Regions from separate parts of the Kribbella sp. NPDC020701 genome, predicted to be linked through region 1. Evidence: riboswitches for the same ligand, from Rfam matches in the RefSeq annotation. Region 1 holds a riboswitch; the other holds the start of a gene.
What was found. A riboswitch is a leader RNA that binds a small molecule or an ion and turns the genes downstream of it on or off. The one in region 1 is predicted to bind glycine.
Positions count from the first base shown of each region.

Region 1 (15,962 bases):
ACGTACACCTGGCCGCCGTGGTCGTGGACGATCTGGCAGACCTCGCGCACGCTCTCCTCGTACACGCCGTGCGTCGACGGGTAGGTGATCATGATCGCCGCGAGGTGCGCAGCGTGCTCGGAAGCCTTCGCCCGCAGGTCGTCCAGGTCGATCGTGCCGTCATCGTTGCCCTTGACAACGACCACCTTCATGCCGGCCATCACCGCGGAGGCGGCGTTCGTGCCGTGCGCACTCGCCGGGATCAGGCAGACGTTCCGCTCGAAGTCGCCCTGCGCGTGGTGGTACCCGCGGATCGCGAGCAGACCGGCGAGCTCACCCTGCGAGCCCGCGTTCGGCTGGATCGAGACCTTCGCGTACCCGGTCACCTCGGCCAGCCAGCGCTCCAGCTGGCCGATCAGCGTCACGTACCCGGCCGCGTCCTCGATCGGCGCGAACGGGTGCACATCGGAGAACTCCGGCCAGGTGACCGGCTCCATCTCGGTGGTCGCGTTCAGCTTCATCGTGCAGGACCCGAGCGGGATCATCCCGCGGTCCAGCGCGTAGTCGTAGTCGGACAGCTTGCGCAGGTACCGCAGCATGGCGGTCTCGGACCGATGCGTGTTGAACACCGGATGCGTCAGGTAGTCCGTCGTCCGCGGGACGGCCACCGCGGGCGCGTCGAGCGAACCGTCGTACCGGACGCCGAAGGACTGGCAGACCCGGGTCAGCGCGGCGACATCGGTCTTCTCGTCACAGGAGATGCCGACGTGGTCCGCGTCGACCTGCCGGAGCCAGATGCCGTTCTGCCGGGCGGCGTCGACGACGTCCGCGGCCTGGCCGGGAACCCGGGCGAGCACGGTGTCGAAGAAGTCGGCGTGCACAACCTCGACACCACCCGCGCGCAGGGACGCGGCCAGCTTGCCGGCGTACCCGTGGACCCGCTCGGCGATCGCCTGCAAGCCGTCGGGCCCGTGGTAGACGGCGTACATCGACGCGACCACGGCCAGCAGGACCTGCGCCGTACAGATGTTGGAGGTCGCCTTCTCGCGACGGATGTGCTGCTCGCGGGTCTGCAGCGCCAGCCGGTACGCCGGTGCGCCGTCGGCGTCGACCGAGACGCCGACGAGGCGACCCGGCAACGACCGCTCGAGACCGGTCCGGACGGACATGAAGCCGGCGTGCGGACCGCCGTAGAACAGCGGTACGCCGAAGCGCTGCGAGGACCCGATCACGATGTCGGCGCCGGACTCACCCGGGGCCTCGAGCACCGTCAGTGCGAGCAGGTCGGAGGCGACCGCGACCAGGGTGTCGCGCTCGTGCGCGGCGGCGATCAGCGGCTTGAGGTCACGGACGACACCACCGGAGCCGGGGTACTGCACCAGGAAGCCGAAGAAGTCACCCTCGGGCAGACCGTCGGTCGTGTCGGCGACGACGACCTCGATGCCCAGCGCCTCGGCGCGGGTCTGGACCACGGCGATGGTCTGCGCGAAGCAGTCGGCGTCGACCAGGAAGCGGTCGGACTTGCTCTTCTTGTTCGACCGGTGCGCCAGCGTCATCGCCTCGGCCGCCGCGGTGCCCTCGTCCAGCAGCGACGCGTTGGCGGTCGGCAGACCGGTCAGGTCGGAGACGGCGGTCTGGAAGTTCAGCAGCGCCTCGAGCCGGCCCTGGGAGATCTCCGGCTGGTACGGCGTGTACGCGGTGTACCAGGCCGGGTTCTCGACGAGGCGCCGGACGATGACCGACGGCGTGAAGGTGCCGTAGTACCCCTGGCCGATCATCGAGGTGGCCACGGTGTTGCGAGCGGCCAGCTGGCGCAGCTCGGTGAGAGCGTCGACCTCGGAGGCCGGTTCGGGTAGCCGGAGCGCCTCGGCGGACCGGATGGACGCCGGCACCGCGGCATCCACCAGCGCGTCGACGTCGTCGTACCCGAGAAGCTGGACCATCCGGGCGATCTCGTCCGGGCGGGGTCCGATGTGCCGGTCGGCGAAGGTCGCCGAGAGCTGGGGTGAGTTGTTCATCTAGAGGCTCCGTTGCTGACAGTGCTTCCGGTCGCCTCCCCCTCTGTCACGCCCAGCTCACGCGGGGGCGCTCCAGAGTCGCCTGTGGCACTCGGTCCATGGGCCTGAGAGGTTCCGGGGAGGAATTGCCCCTTCGGCGCCCGGATGAACGGGTCTCTCCCGAGTGCTGTGTACGGCTGCCCCGAGGCTACCAGGAATCCCCGAACAGTTCGGGCAGCAGCCCGCGAGCGTCGAGGGGTAACAACGAAGTGGCCCACACACCGCGTAGCGCGTTGGCGGTGAGTGGGCGCACAGGGTGAAGAACAGGTCAGCCGGTCATGCGGGCGCGGCGGCGGGCGGCGAGTTCGTCGTTGCCGTGGCCGTCGCCGTCCTCGTGGCCGTCGGCACGCTCGGTCGGCAGCTCCGACAGCGAACCCTCGACCTCGCGCCAGACACCACCGAGGGCGATCCCGAACACGCCCTGGCCACCGGCCAGCAGATCGATCACCTCGTCCGGCGAGGTGCACATGTAGACCGAGGCACCGTCGCTCATCAGCGTGATCTGGGTCAGGTCGTCGATGCCCTGCTTGCTCAGGTGGGCGATCGCGGTCCGGATCTGCTGCAGTGAGATGCCGGCGTCGAGCAGCCGCTTGATCACTTTGAGCAACAGGACGTCACGGAAACCGTACAACCGCTGCGTGCCGGAGCCGGTCGCCGGGCGCACGGACGGGGAGACCAGGCCGGTACGGGCCCAGTAGTCGAGCTGACGGTAGGTGATCCCGGCCGCGGCGCACGCCGTCGGACCACGGAACCCGACGTCCTCCGGCATCGGCCGCAGGTCGTCGTCGAAGAGCAGACCCTGAACGCCGGCGGCGGCCGCCGCCTCGGCGCGTGCTTCGGACGTCGACTGCGCCGTCAGATCCGTGTCGCCGGTGCGTGTCACGCCTGAGCCTCCCTGGGTACCGACTGGAACGGGTCACATCCGTGGAGTGACAACACCCCACAACTCCTTCAAGGTAAGCCGCCGACCTGGGAGGGTCAACGACAACCGCGCCGAGCGGAGAGCGTGTCGCGACCGCCGCCCGAATCGTTACCTATCTGGTCTTGTACCACGCCGGTCGGCTGACCGCTCCCGCCGCACCTCCCGGACGTCAGCTCTTGTCGAAATCCTCCGGAGTCACCTGGTCGAGGAACTCGCGGAAGCGCTCGACCTCTTCTTCCTCCTCCACCTCGTCGGCGCCGGTGTCCTCACTGTCCGGAACCGGGATGCCGGCCTCGGCCAGGATCTCCTCGGTGCAGAACACCGGTGTCCCGGTGCGCAGCGCCAGGGCGATCGAGTCCGACGGCCGCGCGGAGATCTCGGTCTTGTCGTCGAAGACCAGGATCGCTTCGAACACGCCGTCGGTCAGGTTCACGATCCGGACCTGACTGAGCGTGTGCCCGAGCACGCGGATCGTCTCGGCGAACAGGTCGTGGGTCAGGGGCCGGGGTGGCTCCATGCCCTGCTGGGCGAACGCGATCGCACTCGCCTCGGCCGCGCCGATCCAGATCGGCAGGTAACGCTCTCCGCCGACCTCCCGGAGCAGCACGATCGGCTGACTCGAGGGCATCTCTACCCGGACTCCGACCACGTCGACTTCGCGCACACCTTCAGCCTACTCCGAGGTGTTCGTCCTGGTAGGCCCTCGGGGTGGCTAGCGGGGCAGCCGGGAACGCACCAGCGCCGTGTGCAACCGGACGGCCAGCGCGGCCAGCTCCTCGGTCTGCTCGGTACGGCGGGGCCCGGTGACCTGCTCGATCAGGCCGACCTCGCGATCGGCCGCCGTACGGAACTGCCGCAGGTGCCGCGGCTCGATCCCGTACGGCGCGAACTCCGCGGCCACTCGGGCGACGACGATCGCGTCCCCGCCGTAGTGGTTGCCACGGGCCACCACCAGGCCGTGGCTCTCCAACTGGTCCAGCAGCTCCGCCGAAATCCCCGCGGCCGCGCGCAGCTCCGCCCGGGTCAGCTTCAGCTCGATGCCGTCGGCACCGAAGTCCACCGGCGCCGGCTGCCCCGGGGTCTGCGGCAACGAACTCGGGGCGACCGGTGGGCCACCGGCCGCCGGACGCAGACCGCGGTCGATCGCACCGAGGTGTTCCTTGATCACCTTCAGCGGCAGATAGTGGTCACGCTGCGCGGTCAGCACGTACCGCAGCCGCTCGACGTCCGCGGCGCTGAACTTCCGGTAGCCCGACGCGGTCCGCGCCGGTGTCACCAGTCCCTCGGCCTCGAGGAAGCGGATCTTGGAGATGGTGACGTCCGCGAACTCAGCCTGCAGCAGCTGCAGCACCGCTCCGATGCCGCGGCCCTCGATGGCCGGATCAGGCTTGGCCACTGGCGTAGTACACCAACCGGTACTTGCCGATCTGGACCTCGTCGCCGTTGGTCAGCCGGACCTCGTCGATCCGGTCCCGGTTCACGTAGGTGCCGTTGAGGCTGCCGACATCGCGGACCTTCACGCCGTTCGCGTCCCGGCGGAACTCGGCGTGCCGGCGGGACACCGTCACGTCGTCGAGGAAGATGTCGCTGTCCGGGTGCCGGCCGGCGGTGACCACGTCGACGTCGAGCAGGAACCGGCTGCCCGCGTTCGGGCCGCGCTGGACGATCAGCAGTGCGGACCCGGCCGGCAGCGCGCCGACCGCGGCCTCGTCCTCCACCGACAGCGGCTCGCCGGTGCGCTCGGGCTCGGGCTCCACACCGATCGGGGTCAGCATCGCGGTGTCGGTGACACCAGGAGTCGCCGGCGGGGCCGCCGGGGCTGCCGCCGGGCGGTCCGCGCCAGGAAGCATCGCTCCGCACTGCGAGCAGAACCGGCTGCCCTCGGAGTTCTCGTGCCCGCACTGGTTGCAGAACGGCATGCTGTGATCCTCCCGATCGCCGGCGGTCCGGCGACGTTCTCGAATGACCCCGTGTGAACAAGTGTGGACGCAGATTCGCGGACCTCAACCCTCGACCAGCGGTTGAGGTCCGGCCAACCTATCAGTCCCGGCCAAGCCCGTTGCCGGCCGGTGACGCTCAGCTCTGGTCGAGCTGTCCCTGGTAGGTCTCGGCGTCCATCAGCGCCTCCACCTCGGCGGTGTCCTCGAGCTCGATGTCGAGCAGCCAGCCCTCGCCGTACGGGTCGCTGTTGACCAGGTCCGGCTGGTCGGCGAGCGCCTCGTTGACGGCGGTCACGGTGCCGTTGACCGGCGCGAACAGGTCGCTGACGCTCTTGGTCGACTCCAGCTCGCCACAGGCGTCGCCGGCCCGCACCGCGCTGCCCACCTCGGGCAGCTGCACGTACACGATGTCACCGAGCGCGTCCTGCGCGAAGTCGGTGATACCGACCCGCACCGGGCCCTCGCCGGCCTTCACCCACTCGTGCTCGGCCGTGTACTTCAGGTCTTCGGGGTACACCTCGGTCCTCTTTCTGCTGGGAACGTCTGGCCTACTTGGTCGGGCTGGGCGCCGGGCGAGCGTAGCGATGCTCCTCCGGCGCGTGCAAGGCGGTGATCTGGACCGAGTCGAGCTCGTTCACCTCGGCCGTGCCACCCACCTGCGGACCGGTCACCTCGCTGACCAGGCCGCCCGGGAAGTTGGCCGCCTCGGCCAGGTTGTGCGACTCCCCGATGGCCTCGACAACGTACGGCGAATTCACCTTCTGACCGTCGATCCGGATCCCCGGCGCGTCGTCGACGAAGTCCGTACTCGCGACCACCCGGGCGGACCCGTTGATCTGGATCGCCTCGGCGCCGGCATCGCGCAGCTCCTCGATCGCGTCCAGCAGGTTGCTCGAGGTCATCTTGCCCTGGGGGTCGTTCAGCGTGATCCGGACGCCGGGTCCGGTCGCGGGCAGCGTGCCGGCCAGGATGCCGAGCACCCGGACCTGGGCCTCGGCCTGCTCGCGCGCGGTCTGGGCCTTGTCGGCGCTGGAGGACAGCGAGTTCTTCCGCTCCTCCAGCTCGGCGATCTCGCTCTCCAGCCGGCGGGTGTTCTGGCCGAGGCCGTCGAGGATCGCGATCAGATCCTCGCGGCGGGCGTTCTGGTACCCGTCGTCGGCCCGGTTCACCCGGACCTGGACGACGGCCATGCAGGCGACGAGCGCCAGGACGACGGCGACGATCGCCTGGCCGCGGGACGGCTTGAACCCGGCCTTGAGCCGGCGCAGCGCCAGGTTCGGCGTCCGCGGCTTCTTCGGCTGCGGCATCGGCGTCGGCCCGCCCGGCTGCGGCGGCTCGACCGCCTGCGATTCGGCCGGCTGCGGCTCGACCGGCTGCGATTCGGCCGGCTGCGGCTCGACCGGCTGCGGCTCGACCGGATCGGGCTTCGCGCCGGGCTTCGGATCGGGCTTCGGATCGGGTTTGTCGTCGCTCATGTCAGGCCCTGAAGATGTGCCGGCGGATGGCGGCCATGTTGGTGAAGATCCGGATACCGAGGACGACGACCACGCCGGTGGACAGCTGCGAGCCGACGCCCAGCTGGTCACCCAGGTAGACGATCAGTGCCGCGATCAGGACGTTCGACACGAACGAGACGACGAACACCTTGTCGTCGAAGATCCCGTCCAGGAACGCCCGCAGCGCCCCGAACACCGCGTCGAGGGCGGCGACCACGGCGATCGGCAGGTACGGCTGGGCCCACTCCGGGACGTCGGGCGCGACCAGCAGGCCGATCACGACACCGATCACCAGCCCGAGTACGGCGATCATCTCGACCTCACCTTCGCGTAACGCAACGCGATGGTCGCATCGGCCGGCACCAGCACGGAATCCTCCGTCGTGATCGTCATCCGGACATCGAAGTTGCTGACCAGGTACTGCACCCACTGGCCACCCGAGCTCTGCGCGAACCGGGCCGGCACGGTCGCCGTGTCCCCGATCGCGAGCACTGTGTACGGCGGGGTCAGCGAACTGTAGTCGACCGTGATCGCGCTGCCCGCACCCCGGATCGCGGTCAGCGAGGTGAGCCGATGACCGTTCACCGAGATCGCCTCCGCGCCCGAGGTCCACAGGCCGTTGACCAGTTGCTGCAGGTCGACGTCGAGCAGGCGGCCTTCCTTGTCGGCGTCCTTCGCGTCGTCGACCACCACCTTGAGGCCCGGACCGGTGACCGCGATCGCGCCGGTGCGCAGCTCGAGGTCGTCCAGCTGCTGCTGCAACGTCGCGCCCGAGCTGGTGTTACCCAGTCCGCTCGCCTGCAACCGGCGTACCTCGTCGGCCAGCTGGGTCTGCTGGGTGCGCAGGCCGTTCAGCCGGGTGTCGGCCTGGTTGATCCGGGTGACCAGCTCGTCGCGCTGCTGCTCCGCCGCGGGCGCACTGCGGTAGTTCTGCGCGGCCGCGACCGCGAGCAGGAAGCCGAGCACGAGCGTGGCCGCCACCAGCATCACCCGGTGTCTGGACCGGAACGGTTTGCCGCCTTGTTTCGGCCGGGTCCGGGCGGCGACGGCGTACCCCTCGTCGAGCGGGTGCGCCATCAGGTTGTTCAGCAGCGACATCGACGCGTCGACACGGCGCGGCTTCGGCGGGCCATCCTTCGGTGGCGCAGACTTCGGTGGCGCAGGCTGGGTCACGGTCTACCCGGCCGGGTCGTTGATCGGTTTCACCGTCTGGACGAGGTGGCGCAGCTGAGCGAAGTACAGAGCGCCGGCCCAGTAGTACAGACCGGTCCCCCAGATCGCGAACGCCCAGCCGAACACGCGGGCGAGCAGGTTGAGGGTGCTGTCGCCGTCGCCGAGCAGGAGCAGCGGGAACGCGTACAGCAGGCAGAACGTGGCCGACTTGCCGAGGAAGTGCACCGGCAGCGCGTTGAAACCGCGCCGGTGCAGCGCCGGCAGGGTGAAGATGAGCAGCAGATCACGCAGTGGCAGCGCGATCGCCAGCCACCACGGGATGATGTCGCGTAGCGCCAGGCCGATCACGGTCGCGAAGATGTAGAGCCGGTCCGCGACCGGGTCGAGCATCTGGCCGAGCCGGGTGGTCTGGTTCATCCGGCGGGCGATCTGGCCGTCGGCCCAGTCGGTGAACCCGGAGACGGCCAGCACCAGCAGCGCCCAGCCGTCCTCCTCCGGGCCGAGGATCAGCCACAGGAACAGCGGCACTCCCAGCAACCGGAGGAAGCTGAGCGCGTTCGGGATCGTGAGCACCCGGTCGGACACTTCCACCTCCGGCACGCGACCCCTCCCTCTCTCCACCCTGAAATACCGGTCGTAACTGTACTTGGGCGCGTCGACAGGTTTACGCCCGGCCATCCCGGGGCAGGCCGGGCCTTCCCCTGATACCTGAACGCGCCGGCCCCGTTCCCGCTACGCCCGCTGCAAACCAGTGACCCGATCGATACGCAAGGGTGATGCTTAGCTCGTTGTACAAACGGGAGGGGTAGGCATGAAGTTCCTGGTGCTCATTTACGGCAACCCGGAGTCCCGGGCGGTGTGGGACTCGCTGACCGACGAGCAGAAGAAAGAGGGCATGGCCGGGTACGCCGCTCTGCACGAGGCACTCGCCGCGCGCGGGGAGCTGGTCGCGTCGGAGTCGCTGGACGACCCGGGCCTCACCAAGCAGGTGCTCGTCCGGGACGGCCGGCCGATGACCACCGACGGACCGTTCGCCGAGGTCAAGGAGCAGTTGGCCGGGTTCTACCTGCTCGACTGCGACTCCATGGACCGTGCCGTCGAGATCGTCGGGCAGATCCCGGAGGCGCCGTTCAGCGTCGTCGAAGTGCGGCCGGTCCGCGACCTGTCGGCGTACACCTGATGCAGCTCGAGGAGCTGCTGCGGGAGCAGGCGCCGCAGGTGCTCAGCGCGCTGGTCCGCCGGTACGGCGACTTCGACGCGTGCGAGGACGCCGTCCAGGAGGCGCTGCTGGCCGCGTCACTGCAGTGGCCGGGTGACGGCGTACCGGACAATCCGCGCAGCTGGCTGATCACGGTCGCGTCGCGGCGCCGGATCGAGGTACTGCGCAGCGAGGCGGCGCGGCAGCGGCGGGAGGAGACGATCGCCACCGCTCCGGAACCGGAGCCCGCGTCCTCGGTCGACGACTCGCTGACGCTGCTGATGCTCTGCTGTCATCCGTCGCTCACTCCGCAGTCGCAGATCGCGCTCACCTTGCGGGCTGTCGGCGGGCTGACCACCAGCGAGATCGCCCGGGCGTTTCTGGTGCCGGAGGCAACGATCGGGCAGCGGATCAGCCGGGCGAAGGCCAAGTTGCAGGGTGCCCGGTTCGCCTTGCCACCGGCGGCCGAGCAGCCTGAGCGGCTGGCCGCCGTACTGCAGGTGCTGTATCTGATCTTCAACGAGGGCTACACCGCGTCGTCCGGGTCGTCGCTGCACCGGGTCGAGGTGAGCACGGAAGCGATCCGGTTGACCCGGCAGTTGCACGCGGAGCTGCCCGCCGAGGGCGAGGTGGCCGGGCTGCTCGCGTTGCTGCTGCTCACGGATGCGCGCCGGCCCGCGCGGACGACGGCGGACGGCGCGCTGGTGCCGTTGCCGGAACAGGACCGGACGCTGTGGGACGCGCAGGCGATTGCCGAGGGCACCGAGTTGATCGCGTCGACGCTGCGGTCCGCACCGGTCGGCGCGTACCAGCTGCAGGCCGCGATCGCCGCGGTCCACGACGAGGCGAAGCGGGCCGAGGACACCGACTGGCGCGAGATCCTGATGCTGTACGAACTGCTCGAGTCGACCGCGCCCGGTCCGATGGTCACGCTCAACCGGATCGTCGCGGTCGCCATGGTGCACGGGCCGGCGGCGGGGCTGGCGCTGCTCGACGACGCCGATCCCGCGTTGAAGGATCACCACCGGCTGGCCGCCGTACGTGCTCATCTGCTCGAGCTGTCGGGCGACCAGCCGGCCGCCCGGGCCGCCTATCAGCTCGCAGCGCGGCTGACGCAGAGCGCGCCGGAGCAGCGGTATCTCCAGTCCCGCGCCGACGCGCTAGAGGGCTAGCGGCCGGCCCCAGCTCAGCTCGGCCTCGATCTGCAGCGCCAGTACGCCGTCCTGCACGTAAGGGCGCACGGCCGCCTCGACGCCGGCATCGAACTCGGCCGCCTCGTCGGCGGGCATCAGGTCGCGGGCCAGGCTCGAGGTCGAGTGGAACTGTTCGATGTAGTCGGCGACCCGCTGGTGATACGTCACCGGCGCGGTCCTCGCCGTACCGGTCAGCTCGAGCAGCCCGCGCTCGCGGATCGCGTCCACCACACTGAACCTCGGGTCGTGGTTCTGCTTGCGCGAGTGGCGTTCGATGACCTTGACGAGATCGTCCCACCACGGTTGGTCCACCGGACCGTGCTCGATCACGACGAGCTGCGCGTTGGGGGTCAGGTGCGGGACGATCCGGGCGAACGTCTCCTCCCACGGCATCCAGTGGATGCTCGCGCCGGCGGTGACGAGTGCGTACGGGCCATCAAGCTCGGCCGTCTCGATGCCGCTCACCTGCCAGCGGATCGTCTCCTGATCCCCGCCGGGCCGGCGCTTCCCCGCGTCGACCATCGCTTGCGAGATGTCGATCGCGTCGACGCGCTCAACCCTGGGCGCCAACGGTCGCGCGATCGCACCTTCACCAGCGCCGATGTCCAGCACGCGCCGCGGCTCGTCGGCGATCAGCGCTTCGAGCCGGTCGAAGACCTCATCCGGGTACGGCGGGCGATGCTGGTAGGCCTCCGCCACCGCTTCGTGCTGGAACGTCCCCGCAAGATCCGTCATTCGATCCCCCATTTGGTCGCGTTGTCGGTGAAGTACGTCGGGTCGCTGTGGACCGGGATGACACAGAGGAGATGGCCGCCGGGAGCCTGCAGGGTGTGGCAGCCCTGCCAGCTGGAGACCTCGACGGCGCCCAGGTCTTGAAGTCGCTTGACCTCGGCGGCGACGTCGTCGGTTTCGATGTCGAGGTGGTAGCGCGGTTCGTCGTCGACCGATTGGATCGCCAGCACATAGCCGGGCAGTCCCTCGTGGAGAGTGGTGTACTGCGGCTCGCCCGCCGGCGACGACGTCCGTACGCCCAGGGCCTCGGCCCAGAAGGTGGCGGCTCGGTCGGTGTCGTCCCGGCGTACGTCGATCAGGAAGGTAGACACGCGGCTGCGGTGCATGCGCCCCAACCTAGCCGCGGTTCGGCTGCACGGCGTGGGATTTTGTTCCGGACGTGGATCGTCCGGAACCGGGGTTAACCTGCGGGCATGCGGCAGGTGATCGAGGACACGCAGGTGACGTTCGTACCGGCCAACGAAGCGTCGTGGGAGGACCTTCAGGCGATCTTCGGTACGACCGACGCCGGGTACTGCCAGTGTCAGCGGTTCAAGATCCGCGGCTGGATCTGGACCGCCTCGACCCTGGACGAGCGGATGGGGATGCTGCAGGACCAGACCGCGTGCGGGATCCCGGACGCGCCGTCCACGAGCGGTCTGGTCGCGTACGTCGACGGCGAACCGGCGGGCTGGGTCGCGGTCGAACCGCGCACGGCGTACGTGAAGCTCCGGACCTCGCGCGTGCCGTGGACGGACCGCTCCGAGGACAAGGACGACGACAGCGTCTGGGCCGTCACCTGCATGGCCGTCCGCAAGGGCTTCCGCGGCCGCGGTCTCACCTACCAGCTCGCCCGCGCCACCATCGACCACGCCCGCACCCGCGGCGCCCGCGCCCTCGAGGCCTACCCGATGTTCACCCAACCCGGCCGCACCATCACCTGGGGCGAGCTCCACGTCGGCCCCCACCAAGCCTTCGAAGAAGCCGGCTTCCGCCAGGTCACCCACCCCACCCTGCGCCGCACCGTGATGCGCATCGACCTCACCTGATCAGCGAGCTTCCAGTCGGCGCGCTTCCGACGGCTTCAGCGAGCTTCCAGTCGGTGCGCTTCCCGACGGCGTCAGCGGGCTTCGAGGAGGGTGAGGTCTCGGGAGGCGAAGCGGTAATGCTCGCACTCCTCCTCCATCAGTACGCCCAGGCATTCACCGACGGGCCGTTCCTCCTCGGGGTAGCCGGGCGCTGGTGACCGTAGGCAGGGTCGGCCGAGGTCGGCGTCGGTCAACCCGTCGAGTACGCCGCGCACCACCGCCATCCGATCCGCCCGCGCCGCCTGCACCTCGTCGTACGTCGGTTGTGCGTCGAGATCCATGCCGAGCGCCGCGGCATCCGCCGGAGCGTACGCGGTCTGCGGCAGCGCGAGCGGGTGGAACGGGCTCGGCTCGTCGAGAATCGTGCGGCTCACCCACGAGTCCGTGATGAAGACGAGGTGCCGCAGGGTCTCGACGAACGACCACTCATCGTGGACACGCTCGTACCGAACCGACTCCGGCAGCCGCTCAGCCCGCGCCGTCAACTCCGACCAGAGCCCTTCAACCGTCCCCCACATCGCCCGGAAGTCGTCCGCGTTCCGTATCCCGCGCAACTGCACCCGCTCGGGATGCCGCCGATCAAGCTCAGCCTCGACGTACCCAGTGACGTCGACCCCGTTCACTACGAGGTTGCTGACCCACCCCGACACATCGACATCCACCAAACACCCGTCGACGATCCGCACCCCACTCAAATCACAGTCAACGAACCGCGCGCCCCGCAGATCCCGCACCACAAAACTCGCACCCCGGAACCGCTCATTGTCCCCATCATCGTGCCACCCCGCCGACCACCGATGCGGCCCAAACTGCGCATCCCCGAGCCCCTCCACCACCATCTCTCCATCCATCACGCCATTCTCACCGACACTCCCTACCCACCTCCCCCACGACACGTCCACCACACCCCGTCCCCACCACCTACGCATCCGCCACCGAATCGCGCCGCCCCCGATTCCGCCCCCGAATCCGCCCCCGAATCCGCCATAGCAGCCGCCCCGACCGCCCCGCACCAACAACATTCGAGGGGATAACCCCCGAGCTGGAGGGTTGCCCCCTCGGATTCTGAGTGGGCAACCCTCCAGCTTGGGGGTTATCCCCTGAAATGTTCGCGGACATGTTCGACCAGCTGAACGCCGACGGGCTGACCGGGGCCAGCGAGCTCCACGCCCGCCCCGACGACCGAGTCGTGGATCCAGGCGGCCGACTCGCCGGACACGGCAACCCCAACCCACGACTCACCACCTGCGGAGAACACACACGCCAACCACTACCCACGACTCGATCCACACCCGCGTTCCTCGCCGCAACCACAACCACCGGCTACCGAGCCAGCGCACGGCGGGTGGTGCCGACCCAGGGACAGGTGGTGCTGTGGGAGCGCACGGGGTGGGTGGGGCTGGTGCTGGCGCGGTCGGTGGTCAGTCGGTGTACACCCGGCGGGTTGTGCTGGCGCGAGTGTTCCTGGAGTACGGCCAGGCCGCCCGAGACACGTGCTGCTCAGGCGGGGGTTCTCCGGGGTAGGTGGGGCTGGGGGTGCTACCCGGGCGGGTTGTACTCGGTGCGGGTGGTGCTGCCGGGGCGGGTGTTCAGGTGGTGCTACCCGGGCGGGTGTACTCGGTGCGGTGGTGCTGCCGGGGCGGGTGTTCAGGTGGTGCTACCCGGGCGGGTGTACTTGGTGCGGGTGGTGCTGGGGTGGGTTTGGCCAGGTGCCGGTCGGGGAGGATGTGGTGCTGGGGTGGGCGGGGGGGGTTAGTCGTAGGTGGCTTGGGCTTGCCAGGTTGTTTGGTGGAGGGTGAAGAGCCAGGCTCGGGTGTCGGCGGTGTGGAACTGGAAGCGGGCCTGGCGGGACTCGGTGGTGGGGTCCCACCAGCGTTCGTCGGTGAGCCAGGGGCCGGCCCAGGCGGTGATCGGGTGGAGTTTGTTGCTGTCGGCAACTTGGGGGGCGGGGGCCAGGCGGAAGGCGGTGGGGGTGCCGGAGAGGTCGCCGCGGGCGGTGACCGAGACCTCGGTGCCGTCCTCGGCGTACACCTTCGCCAGCAGGGGCTGGGGGAAGATCGTGGTGGGTGCGAGCACCGGCCAACGCGCGGGATCGGTGGATGCGATCGCACCCGGCCAGGGCTGGTCCGGCGGGCGGGCCGGCACCGGGCGGTCGCCCCACGGGATCAGCGTCTGCCGCTCCGCGAATCCGCGCCCGCCGCCGATCACCACCGACGCGACGGCACCGTGACCGAGCATGCTCTGGACCCGCGACAGTGCCCGGTGGATCCGCTCGTCCGGCCCACCACCCCACAGCCCGTCGACGTGCGCACCGACGGGATCCGCCTGGTCGGGGACGAGCCGGAGCCGTACGACGGGTGACGTCAGCTCGCTGGTCGCCGTACCGCTCCCCTGCAGTTGCCAGCGGACCCGGTCCACCACGTCGGCCGCGGTGAACCAGCGTGGATGCAACCACTCCCGCTCGTGGATCCGCCCGGACTCGGTGCCGATCTCGACCCGGAGCGTCGTACACACCAGGCCGAGCTCGGTCAGCCGGGCGATCAGCTCGTCGGCGACCGAGCGGACCGCGAAGGCGACCTGGTCGACCCGGTCCACGGCCGGCTCGAAGTCGAGGGTGCGGGTGAGCTCCGGCGGGATCTCCCGGCCCACCACCGGGCGATCGTCGTACCCACAGGCGAGCCGGTGCGCGAAGGCACCGGCCGGACCGAACCGGGTCAGCACCTCGGTGCCGGACAGCTTCGCGAACGCGCCCAGCGACCGCAGCCCGAGCCGGCGGAGCAGGTCCGTGAGGGTGGGCTGCTCGAGGACCTCGACGGTGAGCGGCGCCAGGAACTCCGGGGATCCTCCGGCCGGCACCACGTGGATCCGCGTCCGCGCCGAGCTCGCCCGGGCCGCCTGCTCGGCCGCGAACGGACCGTCGGCGATCCCGACCCGGCCACCGAGGACATCGAACGTCTCCAGCCGGTCGAGCAGCTTCTCCGCGGCCGTGGACTCACTGCCGTAGAACCGGGCCGGACCGCGCGCCTTCAACGCGCACATGCCCGGGCGGATCACCTGGACGCCGGGCGTGAGCGCCTCCAGACACGCGATCACCGGGTCGAACGCGCGGGCGTCGATCACCGGGTCGTACTTCAGTACGACGAGCTCCGGGCACCGCGACTGCGCGTCCCGGGCGCGCTGACCGCGGCGCACTCCCTCGGCCCGTGCGGCGGCGGAGGTGGCGAGCACCTTGCCCTTCTCCAGCAGGGCGATCGGCTCATCGGGGGAACGGCCCGTCGCCACCGCGGCCGCTGTCACCGGCCAGTCCGGCACCCAGATCACCATCGTGCGAGTCAGCCCGTCCATCAGCCCACTGCCTCGATGTCATCCCACCCAGACTCTTCCTGCACGGTCTCGGCCGCAGCGGAGCGGATGCTGCCGTCCGGGCCGGGAAGCCAGAGCTGGTGCCGCCGGGGATGCACGGCGGCTCTCCGGCCGGTCACCACGACCGTCGCCTGCCGGGCGGTGAGCAGACCTTCACCCTCGCCCAGGCCGGTCCAGGTGTTGCTCTCCACCTCGAACCGGGCCTCACTTCCCGGCCAGGAACCGGACGCGATCAGCATCGCCCCCCGCGTCCGCAGCCGCGCGGCGAGCCGGGATGCCTCCCCCGGCGTCACCTCACCGGGCGGACGGACGACCACCACGGTCAGTGCGTCGACCAGCGCGGCGACGACGTTGAGCCAGTCGTGTCCCGGTTCGGGCACCAGCACGAGCCGCTCCAGGTCGACCCCGAGCCCGCGCGCCGCCTCCGCGCCGAACGACGGCAGCCCGACGACTCCGCACCACGCACCCTCCGCGGACGGGCCGGCCATCAACGCCATCACCAACGCGGCACTACCACGCACCGAGTACGCCGATCCGCCGCGCAAGCTGGCCCCGGACAGCAACTCGGACACCGCCGGCAGCGTGGGCAGCGCCCGCTCCACACCGGCGGTGTCCAGCGCCTGCTGCACCCGCGTCTCGGTGACCCGCGTATCGAACCCGGTGACCGAGGCGAGGCGCGCCGTGGGAGCGGCGGGGTGATCATGGGGGTCCGGATCGAGGTCGTGTGGAGAGTCCGGGTCGAAACCGCTGACCGCGGTGAGACGAGGAGTGGGCTGATCAGG
Region 1 is NZ_JBVHFT010000001.1:500,630-516,591, reverse strand. It holds gene gcvP (aminomethyl-transferring glycine dehydrogenase) at 1-1,997, opposite strand, end outside; glycine riboswitch at 2,080-2,169, opposite strand; gene ACZ3HV_RS02365 (MerR family transcriptional regulator) at 2,305-2,919, opposite strand; gene ACZ3HV_RS02360 (bifunctional nuclease family protein) at 3,128-3,622, opposite strand; gene ftsR (transcriptional regulator FtsR) at 3,671-4,354, opposite strand; gene ACZ3HV_RS02350 (FHA domain-containing protein) at 4,341-4,877, opposite strand; gene gcvH (glycine cleavage system protein GcvH) at 5,035-5,415, opposite strand; gene ACZ3HV_RS02340 (DUF881 domain-containing protein) at 5,447-6,373, opposite strand; gene ACZ3HV_RS02335 (small basic family protein) at 6,375-6,707, opposite strand; gene ACZ3HV_RS02330 (DUF881 domain-containing protein) at 6,704-7,492, opposite strand; gene ACZ3HV_RS02325 (CDP-alcohol phosphatidyltransferase family protein) at 7,571-8,167, opposite strand; gene ACZ3HV_RS02320 (YciI family protein) at 8,379-8,747, shown strand; gene ACZ3HV_RS02315 (RNA polymerase sigma factor) at 8,747-9,937, shown strand; gene ACZ3HV_RS02310 (class I SAM-dependent methyltransferase) at 9,926-10,693, opposite strand; gene ACZ3HV_RS02305 (VOC family protein) at 10,690-11,076, opposite strand; gene ACZ3HV_RS02300 (GNAT family N-acetyltransferase) at 11,164-11,778, shown strand; gene ACZ3HV_RS02295 (DinB family protein) at 11,850-12,479, opposite strand; gene ACZ3HV_RS02290 (DNA polymerase Y family protein) at 13,570-15,162, opposite strand; gene ACZ3HV_RS02285 (hypothetical protein) at 15,162-15,962, opposite strand, start outside.

Region 2 (15,962 bases), on a different contig from region 1:
GGGGCCGACCCCCGTCTACTCGGCCTCTGGCACGCCACCGGCCACGAAGGCGCCGGCATCGGCCTGGCCCCCGCCACCGGCCGTCTGATCACCGAGCTCTTCCTGGGCCTCACCCCCCATGTCGACGCATCCCCCTTCCGAGTCGACCGTCCGGCGGTGATCGCCGCATGACCGCCTACCTCCGCCCAAGCTCAGGCGACCCCGCCGAAGTCGGTACGCCGCCCACCGTCCAAGTCACCGTCGACGGCGACCCCGGCACCGCGTTGGCCGGCCAAACCGTAGCCGCAGTCCTCCTCACCCAGGGCCGCAACTCCTGGCGCACCACCCGCCACACCGCAAGCCCCCGAGGAGTCTTCTGCGGCATAGGCACCTGCCACGACTGCCTAGTAGTAGTCAACGGCACCCCCGACACCCGAGCCTGCCAACGAACAATCCAAAACGCCGACACCATCACCAGCCAGGTCGGCGCCGTCCTGCCACACCCCTCCACCCCAGACCCCGACAAGCGAGCTGACCTGGAGCCGCGCAAGTCCGCCAACCCGGCGACGAACGAGCCCGTCGCCCCGCTCAGCGCGACCGCATCGTCGCCTCACGCCGACGCGTCGGCGCAGCACACCAGCCCTGCCCGGCGCCTCGCCTCCACTCCGCCGCCGGAGGCGGCTGATGTTGTGGTTGTGGGAGCTGGGCCTGCGGGGATCGCGGCAGCTCTGGCGGCTGTGGATGAAGGTGCCTCGGTGGTGCTGATCGACAGCGCGCGAGCTGTGGGTGGGCAGTTCAACCGGCAATTGCCCGTGGAGTTCGCGGCTCGGCGTCCCGAGCGGTTACAGCACGGATGGAAGGACTTCGCGGCACAGCGCGATCGGGTAGCTGCACACAACCGGATCACGCATCTGTCCGAAAGCTCGGTCTGGGCCAGCGAAGGCCTGCGGCTCTGGGTACAGCGCGGCCCGGCGGACGGCGTCGGACGGGAAGTCTTTCCAGTCAACGCAAAGGCTGTCGTCCTCGCAACCGGAGCCTATGACCGCGTGCTTCCCTTCCCTGGCTGGGATCTGCCAGGCGTCTACAGCGCCGGCGCCGCGCAAGCACTAGCGAAGGGCCAGCGAATCTCCGTCGGCCGCCGAGTGATCGTCGCGGGAACCGGCCCCTTCCTGCTACCGGTCGCAGAATCGCTGACCGGAGTAGGCGCCCGCGTTGTTGCCCTCCTGGAAGCCAACTCCCTGCAGACCGTCCGCAAGGGCTGGTCCACCGACCCACTGGTTGCCCCCAGCAAGCTTCGCGAGGCCCTCGGGTACGGCGCCCTGCTCGCCCGTCACCGCATCCCCCTCCGCCACGGCTGGACCGTCACCGCCGCCCACGGCACCGACCACGTCGAAGCCGTCACCATCGCCCGCCTAGACGAGGACTGGCGCCCCATCCCAGCCTCCGAACGCCGCGTCGAGGTCGACGCCGTCTGCCTGGGCTTCGGCTTCACCGCCCAACTGGAACTAGCAGTCTCCGCCCGCTGCGACCTCACCACCGGGCCCGACGGCGGCCCAGCCGTAGTCGTCAACGCCGACCAGCAAACCACCACCCCCGGCGTCTTCGCCGCAGGCGAATTAACCGGCATAGGCGGCGCAGCCCTCTCCACAGCCGAGGGTCGAGTAGCCGGCGCCGCAGCAGCCCAGCATGCCCGCTCCCCACGCCCCAACCCGGAACTGCCAGTCAGCCCGGCGTCTACCGCGCCCCCGGCCACAGGCCGGACCGCCTCCGACGACGGTGCGCGGGCGGCTGTGGTGAAGGGGCGGCGGTTTGCGGCGGCTCTTGCGAAGGCTTACCCCGTGCGGGAGGGATGGCGGGACTGGAGTCGGGCGGACACGCTCGTCTGTAGGTGTGAAGAAGTGAGCCGCGGGGAGATCGAGGAGGCGGTTGCCGACCGCGGTGTGGGGGACGGACGGGGATTGAGGCTCAGCAGCCGGGCAGGGCTCGGGTTGTGCCAGGGGCGGGTGTGTTCGCGCACCGTCGCCGAGTTGGTTGCCGGACAGAACGACGTACCAAGACCAAGCATGAAACGACCGATCGCCGTACCTGTGAGGTTGCGGGATCTGGCTGAGGCTCAGGAGGAGCTGTGAGCGAGAAGTTGGACGGCGTGATCGTCGCCACCGCGTTGCCGTACGTCGAGGACGCGTCGGCGCCGGCGGGGTTGCGGCCCGATCTGGACAAGTTCGCCGAGCATTGCCGCTGGCTGATCGACAACGGCTGCCGCGGTGTCGGACCGAACGGCTCGCTGGGGGAGTACTCGTCGTTGACCGACGACGAGCGCCGAGCCGTCGCGCGGACCGCGATCGAGGCCGTCGGCGACGACGGCGTGGTGGTCGTCGGTGTCCACGGCGTCGGCGCGCACCAGGCGCGGGCGTGGGCGGAGAAGGCGGGTGAGGACGGTGCGGACGGCGTACTCTGCCTGCCGCCGACCATGTACCGCGCGAACCGCGGCGAGGTGATCCACCACTTCACCGAGGTCGCGAAGGCCGGCCTGCCGGTGATGGTCTACAACAACCCGCATGACACCAAGGTCGACCTGACCCCGGATCTGCTGGCCGAGATCGCGCAGATCGAGAACGTGGTCGCGGTGAAGGAGTTCTCCGGTGACATCCGCCGGATCCTCGAGATCCGCGAGCTGGCGCCGGAGTTGGCCGTCATCGCCGGTGCGGACGACCTGACGCTCGAGGCGCTGCTGATGGGCGCGACCGGCTGGTTCGCCGGGTTCCCGAACGTGTTCCCGAAGGAATCGGTCCGGTTGTTCGACCTCGCCGTACAAGGCAAGCTGGAAGAGGCCCGGGCGCTGTACGAGCCGCTGGTCGCCGCCTTCCGGTGGGACTCGCGGACCGAGTTCGTCCAGGCGATCAAGTACGGCATGGACTACGTCGGCCGGTACGGCGGTCCGTGCCGCCCGCCGCGCGGGCCGCTGGTCCCCGAGCACGTCGCCCAACTGGAGCAGGACATGAAGAAAGCCGTGGAATCACTGCGATGAGGTCCATCCGGACGATCAGCGCGATCGACTCGCACACCGAGGGGATGCCGACCCGCGTCGTCACTGGCGGGGTCGGCGTCGTCCCGGGTGCGACGATGGCCGAGCGGCGCGAGTACTTCGTCAAGCACAACGACGACCTGCGGTTGTTCCTGATGAACGAGCCGCGCGGTCACGCGGCGATGAGTGGCGCGATCCTGCAGCCGCCGACCCGGTCCGACGCGGACTGGGGCGTGCTGTACATCGAGGTCTCCGGCTGCCTGCCGATGTGCGGTCACGGCACGATCGGCGTCGCGACCGTACTGGTCGAGTCCGGCATGGTCGAGGTGACCGAGCCGACCACAGTCGTCCGGCTCGACACCCCGGCCGGTCTGGTCGTCGTCGACGTTGCCGTGAGCAACGGTCGCGCGGAACACGTCACGCTGCGGAACGTCCCGTCGTACAGCCATGCCCTGGATGCGACGGTGGACGTGCCGGGACTCGGGACGGTGACCTACGACCTCGCGTACGGCGGCAACTTCTACGCGATCCTGCCGCTGGAGCAGCTCGGGATCCCGTTCGACCGAGCCGAGAAGGACCGCATCCTCGAGGCCGGCCTGGACATCATGGACGCGATCAACGCAACCGACCGCCCAGTGCATTCCCTCGATCCGGGGATCAACGGGTGCAAACACGTGCAGTTCACCGCACCGGGCTTCGACGGCGCGCACTCCCGCAACGCGATGGCGATCCACCCCGGCTGGTTCGACCGCTCACCCTGCGGTACCGGCACGTCAGCCCGAATGGCCCAACTCCACGCCCGCGGCGAGCTCCCCCTGAACACCGACTTCGTCAACGAGTCCTTCATAGGCACCCGCTTCACCGGCCGCCTAGTCGAAGAAACCCTCGTCGGCGACCGCCCAGCCGTCATCCCCACGGTCACCGGCCGAGCCTGGATCACCGGCACCGCCAACTACCTGCTCGACCCCGACGACCCGTTCCCAACCGGCTTCGTGCTCTAGCCGTCAGCGGTGGAGTTTGGTGCGCCAGTCGTCGGGGACGTTGCCGCCGGGGACAGGCTGGTCTTCCGGGCGGGACTCCGGCGGGGCGAGCTCGGGGCCGTCATAGTACTGGGACTCGCCGTAGTGCCAGAACCAGTCCTCGCCAGGCTCGAAGCTGCGGACGATCGGGTGGCCGGTCGAGGCCGAGTGGGCGGAGGCGTGCTGGGCCGGGGACGAGTCGCAGCAGCCGATGTGGCCGCACTGGGCGCAACGGCGGAGGTGGAACCACCAGCCGTCCGCCTGGAGACAATCCGCACAGCCGTTCCCGCTCGGTGGGACCGTCGCGTCGATCCCCGGAATATCCGTCATAGCCGCCATCCTTGCGCGCCCCAGCCTCCCGGACAAGCAACACCACTCCGCCGCGCGGCCCGACGGGTGCACGAGATCGGTGTCCGTCGTGGGATGGTGGGGGTGCGGGCTGGGAACTCCGGTTGACGAGTCAGTCGGCAGGTTCGCCGTAGCCGCCACCGCCAGGGGTCTCGAGTACGAGTACGTCGCCGGCGGCCACGGAGAGCGAATCGTTGCCGGCCATCTGTGTGACGGAGCCGTCCGTGCGCTCGATCCACTGGCGGCCGAGGCCGCCGGGCAGGCCACCAGCCATGCCGTACGGCGGCACGCGGCGGTGACTGGCCAATGTGCTCACGGTCATCGGCTCCAGGAACCGTATCCGGCGATGGCCGCCGTTGCCGCCGCGCCAGCGGCCCGCACCACCGCTGCCGGCGCGAATCTCGAAGCTCTCCAGCCGTACCGGGTAACGCCACTCCAGTACTTCCGGATCTGTCAGCCGTGAGTTCGTCATGTGGGTCTGGACGACGTCGGACCCCGCGAAGCCTTCGCCCGCGCCGGCTCCACTGCCGACGGTCTCGTAGTACTGGTGCCGGTCGTTGCCGAACGTCACGTTGTTCATCGTCCCAGAGCCCTCGGCCTGGACGCCGAGGGCGGCGTAGAGGGCGCCGGTGACGGCCTGTGAGATCTCGACGTTGCCAGCGGCAACCGCCGCGGGGTACTCCGGTGACAGCATCGTTCCCGGTGGGATGATCACCCGCAGCGGTTCCAGGCAGCCCGAGTTCAGTGGGATCTCGTCGTCCACCAGGGTGCGGAAGACGTAGAGGACCGCGGCCATCACCACCGAGGACGGCGCGTTGCCGTTGCCGGGCTGTTGTGCGGAGGTTCCGGTGAAGTCGATCTCCGCCGTCCGCGCAGAAGCGTCCATCCGGACCGCTACCTCGATCCGCGCGCCCGAGTCGAGCTGATAGCTGTAGCTGCCGTCCTGGAGCGTCGGGATGATCCGCTGGACCGCCTCGGCAGCGTTGCGGCGCACGTGTTCCATGTACGCCGACACGACATCGAGGCCGAAGTGGTCGACCATCGCCCGCAGCTCCTCGACCCCCTTCTCGTTGGCCGCGACCTGGGCCCGCAGGTCGGCGATGTTCGTCGCGGGGTTGCGCGATGGGTACGTCGCGGTGCGTAGCAGCTCGATGGTTTCGCGCTCTCGCAACGCGCCGCCCGAGACCAGCAGCCAGTTGTCGATCAGCACCCCTTCCTGCTCGATGCGGGTGCTGTTCGCCGGCATCGAACCAGGCGTGATGCCACCGATCTCCGCGTGGTGGCCGCGGGACGCGACGTAGAACAAGATGTCCTTACCAGCCCGGTCGAAGACCGGGGTCACCACGGTGATGTCGGGCAAGTGGGTGCCGCCGCGGTAGGGGTTGTTGAGCACGTACGTGTCGCCCGGCGCCATCCGGCCGGCGTTCGCGGCGATGACCATCTTGATGCTCTCGCCCATCGAGCCGAGGTGGACCGGGATGTGCGGCGCGTTCGCGATCAGGTTGCCCTCGGCGTCGAACAGCGCGCAGGAGAAGTCCAGCCGCTCCTTGATGTTCACCGACTGTGACGTGCTCTGCAGCCGCACGCCCATCTGCTCGGCGATCGACATGAACAGGTTGTTGAAGATCTCCAGCATCACCGGGTCGACCTCGGTCCCGATCCCCTGCCGAACCGGTCGTGCCGCCACCCGGTTGAGCAGCAAGTGGCCGAGATCGTTGACGCCGGCCCGCCAGCCGGCTTCGACCACCGTGGTCGCGTTGGCCTCGGCGATGACCGCCGGTCCGTCCACCCGGTCGCCGGGGACGATGTCGTCGCGCTGATAGAGGTCGACGTCGACCCACGAGCCGGCTGAGAACATCGGTACCCGGGCCACGGCGAGCAACTCGCCACCCTGTCGCACCGGGCGGATCCAGTTGTCGTCGCCGGTTCCGGCGGCGCCGAGCAGCTCGAGCGACACGGCCTCGACGACGATCGGCCGGTCCGCCATCAGGAAGGAGAACCGTCGCCGGTAGGTGGCCTCGAACTCCGCCACCATCTCGTCCACCTCGCCGACAGACACGGCGACAGCGGTGTCGGTGCCGTCGTAGCGCAGCAGCGCGCGACGGATCGCGGTGATCCGCTCGGCCGGGATGCCTTCGCCGTCGAGCTCACGCCCGGCGTCCTCGGTCAGTTCGTCGAGGACCCGCGCGAGCTCCGGGAGTACGGCGTCGCTCAGTGTCGTCTCGACCGCCCGCTCGCGCAGGGCGGCGACGTCGGCGACACCCATGCCGTACGCCGAGAGCACGCCTGCGAGCGGGTGGATGAGCACCTGTGTCATGCCCAGCGCGTCAGCGACCGCGCAGGCGTGCTGGCCGCCTGCTCCGCCGAACGTCGCCAGGACGTACCGGGTGACGTCGTACCCGCGTTGCACCGAGATCTTCTTGATCGCGTTCGCCATGTTCGCGACGGCGATGTCGGCGAAGCCTGCCGCGACCTCCTCCGGAGCCCGTCCGTCCCCGATCACGGTGGCGAGCTCCGCGAACTTCCGCCGTACGACGTCTGAGTCGAGCCGCTGGTCGCCGTTCTCGCCGAACACGGCCGGGAAGAAACCCGGCTGCACCCGGCCGAGCATCACGTTCGCATCCGTGACCGTGAGCGGACCTCGCTTACGGTACGACGCGGGGCCTGGATCCGCGCCCGCCGATCCGGGACCGACCCGGTAGCGGCTCCCGTCGAAGGTCAGGATCGAGCCGCCGCCCGCCGCCACTGTGTGGATGCTCATCATCGGCGCGCGCATCCGCACCCCGGCGACAAGCGTTTCCAGCTGGCGTTCGAACTCGCCGGCGTAGTGCGACACATCGGTCGACGTGCCACCCATGTCGAAGCCGATCACCCGGTCGAACCCGGCAGCCGTCGTGGTCCGCGCCATTCCGACCACACCGCCCGCGGGTCCGGACAGGATCGCGTCCTTGCCACGGAACGCGTGCGCTTCGGTGAGCCCGCCGTTCGACTGCATGAACATCAGCCGGACACCGTCCAGTTCGGATGCCACCTGATCGACGTACCGGCGCAGGATCGGGGAGAGGTAGGCATCGACCACGGTCGTGTCGCCCCTCGAGACCACCTTCATCAGCGGGCTGCACTCGTGCGACAGCGAGATCTGGGTGAAGCCGACCCGGCGGGCGATCTCGCCGATCACCGCTTCATGCCGCGGATAGCGATAGCCGTGCAGCGACACTACGGCGACCGATCGCAGGCCGTCGTCGTACGCACGCCGCAGGTCCTCGGTGACGGCGTGTTCGTCGAGCGGGACCAGAACCTTGCCGTCTGCGGCCACCCGTTCGTCCGCCTCGATTACCGCCGAGTAGACGAGCTCCGGCAGCACGATCTCGCGGGCGAAGATTCGCGGGCGGTTCTGATAGGCGATCCGTAGCGCATCGCGGAAGCCCTTGGTGATGACGAGCACGGTGGGCTCGCCGTCGCGTTCGAGTAACGCGTTGGTCGCCACCGTCGTGCCCATCTTGACGACCTCGATGCGCTCGGCGGGGATCCGTTCGCCGGCCGGCACCGCGAGCAGCCGGCGGATGCCCTCGACGGCGGCGTCCCGGTAGCGCTCCGGGTTTTCGGACAGGAGCTTGTGCGTCACCAGGGTTCCATCCGGGCGCCGCGCGACGACGTCGGTGAAGGTGCCGCCACGGTCGATCCAGAACTCCCACTTCCGCGCCATAGCCCTTACCGCCTTTCTGGACAGCCCGTTGTGGTGGTGAGACCGACACTAAGGATTGTTCAACAATCCTGCAAGAGGGTTGCTCCACCAAACTTTCACTGACTGGCCTGATTGCGGGATGATGCGGAGATGAGCACCGGTGAGGCCGACGACACGCCCCGGCAGGCGTGGTTGCGGTCGGTTGCCGCCGATGTCGCGCGGCTGGACCGCAGCAGTTCGGCCGAGCGGGCCGCGGACATCCTGCGCCGCAGCATCACCGAAGGTGCGCTGCCCCCGGGTGCCCAGCTATCCGAGATCGAGCTGACCGAGGTGCTGGAGGTCAGCCGCAACACGTTGCGCGAAGCCTTCCGGCTGCTCACCCACGAAGGGCTGCTGGTCTACAAGCTGCATCGCGGCGTGTTCGTCCCCGAGTTGGACGAGCGGGACGTGGTCGACCTGTACCGCCTCCGCCGGGTGCTCGAGGTCGACGTCGTCCGTGGTCTGGTGGACCGGGATCCGGAGCTGCCGGCGAGCCGGCTCGAGCCACTGCAGGACGATGTCGAAGCCGCAGAGGCGGCCGCGCTCGCGGAGCGCTGGCCGGCCGTCGGGACGGCGAACATGCGGTTCCACGAGCACCTGATCGGTCTGGCCGACAGTACCCGAATGGATGCGATGACCGGGCGGCTGCTGGCCGAGTTGCGGCTTGTCTTCCAGGTGATCGCGACGCCGCGTGAGTTGCACGAGCCGTACATCACGCGGAACCGTGAGCTGTTCGAGCTGCTCGATGCGCGCAAGTACGACGAGGCGGCGGCTGACCTGCATCAGTACCTGGTCGACTCTGAGCGCGGTCTGCTGGAGGCGTTCCGGGCCAGTTGATCCACGAGATTCCTTAAGGGCTTGCGCCGCCCCCCGCGGACCTGAGTTGATGAACTGTGACCGTCAGCTGCAAAGGGGAGCTCAGCTCATGACCGACGACCGGACCGAAGAGACGCCGAAGTCCTACCGCCCCATCGACGCCAAAGGTTTCCGGGAGTTCATCTCGCGTGGCTGGGGGCCCGTGGACCGGTCGGTGACGCTGCCGGAGGGGCTGGCCGAGGCCGCCGCCGCGCACCGGCGGAAGCTCTCCGCCGCGCTGCCGGGCCGGCGGATCGCGCTCGCGGCCGGGCGGGCGCCGGTGCGCTCGAACGACACCGACTTCCAGTTCCGCGCCGACAGCGACTTCGTCTGGCTGACCGGCTGCCAGGCCGAAGGCGCCGTACTCGTGCTGTCGGCCGATGGTGAAGCGACGCTGTACCTGCGGGAGACCGCAGGGCCGGACGAGGCGGACTTCTTCGCCAACGCGCGCGACGGCGAGCTGTGGATCGGCCCGGTGCCGGGGCTCAAGGACTGGTCGGACGCGCTGCAGATCGCGTGCCGTCCGATCGAGGAGCTGCCGGCGGCCGTGCGTGGCGCGGTCCCGTTCATGCTGTCGACGCCTGGCGTCGAGCCGATGCTGGATGCGTTGGTCCGGACCTCGCCGACCGACGGGAACTCGCTGCGCCAGACGCTGGCCGAGCTGCGCCGGATCAAGGACGACTGGGAGCTGGACCAGCTGCGCGAGGCCGTCGCGGCCAGCGTGCTCGCCTTCGGCGATGTCGCCCGCGAGCTGCCCGAGGCGATCCGGGGCGGCGGCGAGCGGTGGCTGCAGGGCACCTTCGACCGGCGCGCGCGGACCGCGGGCAACGGCGTCGGGTACGCCTCGATCGTTGCGGCTGGCAACCACGCGCCGGTGCTGCACTGGGTCCGCAACGACGGCCCGGTGAACGAGGGCGATGTGATCCTGCTGGACGCGGGCGTCGAGACGCGCACGCTCTACACCGCCGACGTGACCCGGACCTTCCCGGCCACCGGTGAGTACACCGCCGCCCAGCGGCAGGTGCACGACCTCGTGCACAAGGCGCAACTCGCGTCCCTGGAGGCCGTCAAGGTGGGAGCGCCGTACCGTGCCTTCCAGTACGAGGCTCTGCGCGTGCTGGCCGAAGGCCTGAAGGACTGGGGTCTGCTGGACGACGTGTCGATCGACGAGCTGCTCGGCCCGGACGGGCAGCAGCACCGGCGGTACATCGTCTGCGGGACGGGCCACTACATCGGCCTCGACGTGCACGACTGCGACGCGTCCCGGCCGGAGGCGTACTTCGCCGGCACCATCGAGGCGGGCATGGCGCTCGCGGTCGAGCCGGGGCTGTACTTCCACCCGAACGACGAGACCGTGCCGCCGGAGCTGCGCGGGATCGGCATCCGGATCGAGGACAACGTCGTCGTGCACTCCGACCGGCTGGAGATCCTCACCGAGGACCTGCCGATCACGACCGACGGCCTCGAGCGGTGGACCCGGTCGCACCTCGACGGCCGGTGACCGCGCGCTGACGGAAAATTAACCCGTCACAAGCAGTAACACCGATGCCCCCTGCTCCGATGTAGCGAGCGGGGGAGGGTCGAGCTCGGCCCGGCGCGTGGCAGTGGGGGGCCGCGTCCATGCGCCGGGGCCGAGGCGGCCGAACTGGGGCCATGGGGGACCCAGGATCCCTGGGCACGGGGAGTAGTCATCATGAATCTGCGGGTGCGAGTAGTCCACTACGGAGATCAGCACTGGTACGCCGACATCGACGATGCCGACGATCCGCAACCCGACGATCCGTTCTGGTACGTCGACCATTGCCGATCGCAGACGCAGGCACTCGAGACCGCTTGCGCCGAACTCCGCATGCTGTCGAGCCGGCTGGTCCATGGTGATCACCTCGACCGCGTGCTGGACGTGATCGGCGTACCGGTCTGAGGTCACATCGACACCGGGGCCGGTGCTAGTTGGGAGCGCCGGCCCCGGGTCTTCCTCAACCCACCGGTGGTACGGCGGGACAGCTGGTAGCGCGCTTCGGCACCTGACGCGAGACCAGGTAGGCGTCGATCGTCGACTGCATGCAGGGACTCGAGTTGTAGCTTCCGTGTCCCCAGCCCTCGTACGTCAGGAGTACGCCGTACCTCCCGAGCTGGCGCTCCACGCTCTGGGCCCAGTTGTAGCCGGTGGCCGGGTCGTGGATCGCGTTGGCCAGCAGGACCGGGGTCTTCAGGTCGCGGACCTTCAGCGTGTGCTGCGGATTGTTCGCCTTCGGTGCGCCGAGGCAGTTCGTGACGGCCATCAGCTGGCCCGGGTACCTCATGTCCGGGTTGTTCCGGCCGACGCGGTCGACGAGGCCGGCGAACTCGCGGTAGTTCCGCACCGGCAGGTTCCAGTCCTGGCAGAACGGCGCCAGCGTGTTGTTCACCAGCCCGGTCGGCACTGAGGCCTGTTTGCTCTCATCGAGTGTCTTCAGGGTGTCCGCCAGCTTGCGCCATTCCGGGTCGTAGAGCAGCCGGAACACCTGGAAGCTCAGCTTGAACGGATCGGTGGAGACCTTCAGCAGGTCTGCCCAGAGTGCGCGGATGTCGCGGCCGTGCAGCGCACAGGTCGTTGCCTGGTCGCACCATTTCACGAACTCGTCGAACGAGTCCTGCACCGGCGCCGCCTGCTCGTCGAGGAACGTGCGTGCGGTCGGGGAGCTGTGGTCGAGCACGCTCTCCAGAACGACTGCGCGCGTACGACGCGGGTAGGTCTCGGCGTACTGCGCGCCGAGCATCGTCCCGTACGACGAGCCGTGGAACGAGATCTGCGATTCGCCGAGTGCCTTCCGGATGGCGTCCATGTCGCGCACCGACTGCCAGGTGTCGATGTGGTCGTAGAGCGGTCCGGTGTGCTCGCGGCAGTCGGCGGCCAGCGTGCGGTTGTAGCGGACGGTCGCGTCGAAGTCGGCCTGGCTCTTCATCAACGGCGACGGCTGCTGGGACAGCAGGGCGGCGGAGCACAGCACCGGGTTGCTGCGGGCGATCCCGCGCGGGTCGAAGCTGACGATGTCGAAGCGATCCTGCAGCGTCGGGCTGAACCGGCTGATGCCGGTCTTGATCCGGTCGACGCCGGAGTCACCGGGACCACCCGGGCCGAACACCAGCACGCCGACACGCTCGCTCGGGGACTTCGCCGTACGGCGGGCGATCGCGAGGCCGAACGTCGGTCCGCCGGGGTCGCGCCAGTCGACTGGCACCCGCAGGGTCGCGCACTGCGAGCCCTTCACCTCGGCCGGGTCGTCCTTGCCTTCGGGCTTGCAGTCCGACCACTGCACTCCCGCCGGCCTGGGTACGGCGGCCGACGCCGGAAGCGTCGCGAGGCCGGCCGCCGTCAGTCCCAGGACCACACCCCACGCGGTGGTCCTGAGAAGCTCTCTCGATCTCATCAAGGAAATCTCCTGTGTCTGGGGAAGCTTCCTCGATCCTCGGCAACCGTTTGCTCGGCCGCATCGGGGACGAGCCCCCGGCGGACCCCGGGTGCGGCTTGGGGGACTTGTTAGGGTCGGTCGCTGATGACTACCAAGCACGCGGTGTGGTTCCGGACGGTGGCGATCGCCGAGGCGATCTCGTGGACCGGATTGCTGATCGGAATGCTGTTCAAGTACGTGCTGTCCGACAACGAGATCGGGGTGAAGATCTTCGGCCCGATCCACGGCGGCATCTTCGTCGTCTACGTGGTCACAGTGCTGATCGTGCGCGGGCCGTTGCGGTGGTCGTGGCCGGTGACGCTGGCCGCGCTGGCGGCGAGTGTTCCCCCGCTGTTCACCTGGTTCTTCGAGATCTGGGCCGTGCGGACCGGCCGGATTGACGTTGCCGGTCGGAGCGCCGTACCGTCCACACCGTCAGTCAATTCAACAGCCGCATGAACCCGTGCGGGAGAGACCTGGGCGTGACCCAGGCGCCGTAGGAGCAACTCTCCCCAAGAATCTCTCAGGCACCTTCACCGCACGGGCGAGGCATCTCTGGAAGGCAACGGCCTGACAGAGCGGGGAGGACACCAAACGGTCAACGGCGACCGGAAGGAACCTCCACACGATGGCGATCAGCGTCTTCGATCTGTTCAGCATCGGGATCGGCCCTTCGAGCTCCCACACCGTGGGCCCGATGCGCGCCGCCCGTACGTTCGCGCTCGGTCTGGCCGACGCCGGCCTGCTGGCCGCGACGGCAACCGTCGAGGCGCAGCTCTTCGGTTCGCTCGGTGCGACCGGGCACGGTCACGGTAGTAACAAGGCGGTCCTGCTCGGGCTCGAAGGCGAGGACCCCGAGACCGTCGTCACGCACGCTGTGGACGCCCGGGTCGAGACGATCCGCGAGCTCGGCCGGCTGCGGTTGGCCGGTACGCACGAGATCGCGTTCGACGAGAACACCGACCTGACCATGCACCGGCGCAAGGCGCTGCCCTACCACCCGAACGGGATGACGTTCGTGGCGCGCGGGTCCGACGGCCAGGTGCTGCGGGAACGCACGTACTACTCGGTCGGCGGCGGGTTCGTGGTCGACGAGAACGCGGCCGCGGGCGATCGGATCGTGCCGGACACGACCCCATTGAAGTATCCGTTCACCACTGGTGCGGAGTTGCTCGACCGGTGCCGGGAGTCGCAGCTGTCGATCAGCGAGGTGATGCTCGCGAACGAGCTGGCCTGGCGGACCGAGGAAGAGATCCGGGCCGGACTGCTGCACATCTGGCAGGTCATGCAGGACTGTGTCCGCGAGGGTTGTGAGACCGAGGGCATCCTGCCGGGCGGCTTGAAGGTGCCGCGCCGGGCGCGCGCGCTGTACACCAAGCTCACGCAGGATCCCTGGTCGGTCGATCCGTTGAAGGTGATGGACTGGGTCAACCTGTTCGCCCTCGCGGTGAACGAGCAGAACGCGTCCGGTGGCCGGATCGTCACCGCACCGACGAACGGTGCCGCCGGCATCATTCCCGCCGTACTGCACTACTACCGCCGGTTCGTGCCCGGTGCCAGTGAGGACGGGGCGGTCCGGTTCCTGCTCACCGCCGGCGCGATCGGCGTGCTCTACAAGGAGAACGCGTCGATCTCCGGTGCCGAGGTCGGCTGCCAGGGCGAGGTCGGGTCCGCCTGCTCGATGGCCGCGGCCGCGTTGTGCGAGGTGCTCGGTGGTACGCCGCTCCAGGTCGAGAACGCGGCCGAGATCGCGATGGAACACAACCTCGGCCTGACCTGCGACCCGGTCGGCGGGCTGGTGCAGATCCCGTGCATCGAGCGGAACGCGATGGCGTCGGTGAAGGCGATCAACGCGGCCCGGATGGCGATGCACGGCGACGGCGTCCACGTGGTCACCCTCGACAAGGTGATCAAGACGATGCGCGAGACCGGCGCGGACATGAAGATCAAGTACAAGGAGACTTCTCGCGGCGGTCTCGCCGTCAACGTCATCGAGTGCTGATCACCAGGGCACGGTTCCGTGCAGGCTCAGGTACTCCGCGGTCGGACCGTCCTGGTCGATGGTCGCGAGCCGGACGATGATGTCGGCACCCTCCTCGACGGTCTGGTAGCCGCTGCGGCCGTTGAAGTCGGTCGCGGTGTAGCCGGGGTCGACGGTGTTGATCCGCAGGCCGGGCAGCTGACGCGCGTACTGGACCGTCAGCATGTTGAGGGCCGCCTTGGAGGCGCCGTACGCCGGAGCCGGCACCCAGACGGGCACGGCGGTCGACTGAGCCTCCGGGGCGACGGCGGTCGCGATCGAGCCGAGCCCGCTGGAGACGTTCACGATGACCGGGTTGTCGCTGCGCTCGAGCAACGGCAGGAACCGGCGGATCATCCGGACCGGGCCGTACACGTTGAGGTCGAAAACCTGGTGGAAGTCATCGGCCGTGAGGTCGCGGGCCTCCTTGCGCGGGCCCGGGATGCCGGCGTTGTTGATCAGTACGTCGAGGCGGCCGGCCGCTGTCGCCAACTGCTCGGCCGCCGCGTCGACGGACTCCTCGTCGGTGACGTCGAGTGGGAGGTACTGCGCGCCGAGGTCGGAGGCAGCCTGCTTGCCGCGCTGCGGGTCACGGGCGCCGATGTAGACGGTATGTCCGGCCTCGATCAGCCGACGGGCGGTTTCGTAGCCGAGGCCCTTGTTCGCCCCGGTGATCAGTGTCGTGGTCATGTCTTCACCTTCTCGTCGCGGCTGTCGAGCAGGTAGTACCCACGGTGTCCTAGGGAATGGCAGTACCAGGCTGTCGCGGCCGGCGGACGGGATACTGGGGGTGTGAGCGAGCTGGGCCGGACACTGCACGCGTGGCGCGATCGGATGACGCCGGACGCGGTCGGTCTGCCTGCCGGCGGGAAGCGTCGCGCGCCGGGGCTGCGGCGGGAGGAACTGGCGCACCTCGCCGGGCTCTCGGTCGACTACATCGTCCGGCTCGAGCAAGGCCGCTCGGACTCGCCGTCGGTGCAGGTGCTGACCGCGCTGGCCCGGGCGCTCCGGCTGTCCGATGCCGAACGCAACCATCTGTTCGTACTCGCGGGGCAGGTGGAACCGTCACCCGGCCGGATCTCGGCGTACATCCCGCCTGGCGTGCAGCGGGTCGTCGACCAACTGGAAGGCGCACCGCTCTGCGTGTGCGACGCGGCTTGGACTGTGATCACCTGGAATCCGCTCTTCGCGGCGCTGATCGGGGACCCGTCCGAGTGGCAGGGCCGGTGGCGCAACATCCTCTGGCGGCACTACGCGGCGCCGGGGGACCGCGTGGTGCAGACGTCCGAGCAGCGGCAGAGCTTCCGGGTCGCGATGGTGACGGACCTGCGCGCATCCGTCACCCGCTATCCGCACGACCCGGAACTCGGGGTGCTGATCGACGACCTTCGCGCCGGGTACGACGACTTCGCCCAGCTCTGGGATCAGCCCGTCGTCGGCTTCCATCAGACCGAGCAGAAGACCATCAACCACCCGGACCTCGGCTCCCTCGTGGTGGACTGCGACGTACTGACGGTGCCCGGTAGCGATCTCCGTATGGTCGTCTACACGACTGCCCCGA
Region 2 is NZ_JBVHFT010000003.1:523,434-539,395, reverse strand. It holds gene ACZ3HV_RS09720 (NAD(P)/FAD-dependent oxidoreductase) at 1-171, shown strand, start outside; gene ACZ3HV_RS09715 (FAD-dependent oxidoreductase) at 168-2,108, shown strand; gene ACZ3HV_RS09710 (dihydrodipicolinate synthase family protein) at 2,105-3,007, shown strand; gene ACZ3HV_RS09705 (proline racemase family protein) at 3,004-4,005, shown strand; gene ACZ3HV_RS09700 (UBP-type zinc finger domain-containing protein) at 4,009-4,353, opposite strand; gene ACZ3HV_RS09695 (hydantoinase B/oxoprolinase family protein) at 4,484-8,077, opposite strand; gene ACZ3HV_RS09690 (GntR family transcriptional regulator) at 8,207-8,932, shown strand; gene ACZ3HV_RS09685 (aminopeptidase P family protein) at 9,021-10,451, shown strand; gene ACZ3HV_RS09680 (hypothetical protein) at 10,644-10,871, shown strand; gene ACZ3HV_RS09675 (alpha/beta hydrolase) at 10,927-12,360, opposite strand; gene ACZ3HV_RS09670 (DUF3817 domain-containing protein) at 12,487-12,840, shown strand; glycine riboswitch at 12,838-12,930, shown strand; gene ACZ3HV_RS09665 (L-serine ammonia-lyase) at 13,010-14,383, shown strand; gene ACZ3HV_RS09660 (SDR family NAD(P)-dependent oxidoreductase) at 14,384-15,091, opposite strand; gene ACZ3HV_RS09655 (helix-turn-helix transcriptional regulator) at 15,194-15,962, shown strand, end outside.
Region 2: it holds a riboswitch for glycine, as region 1 does, so the genes downstream of both, ACZ3HV_RS09665 (L-serine ammonia-lyase) here and gcvP (aminomethyl-transferring glycine dehydrogenase) in region 1, are expected to answer to the same signal.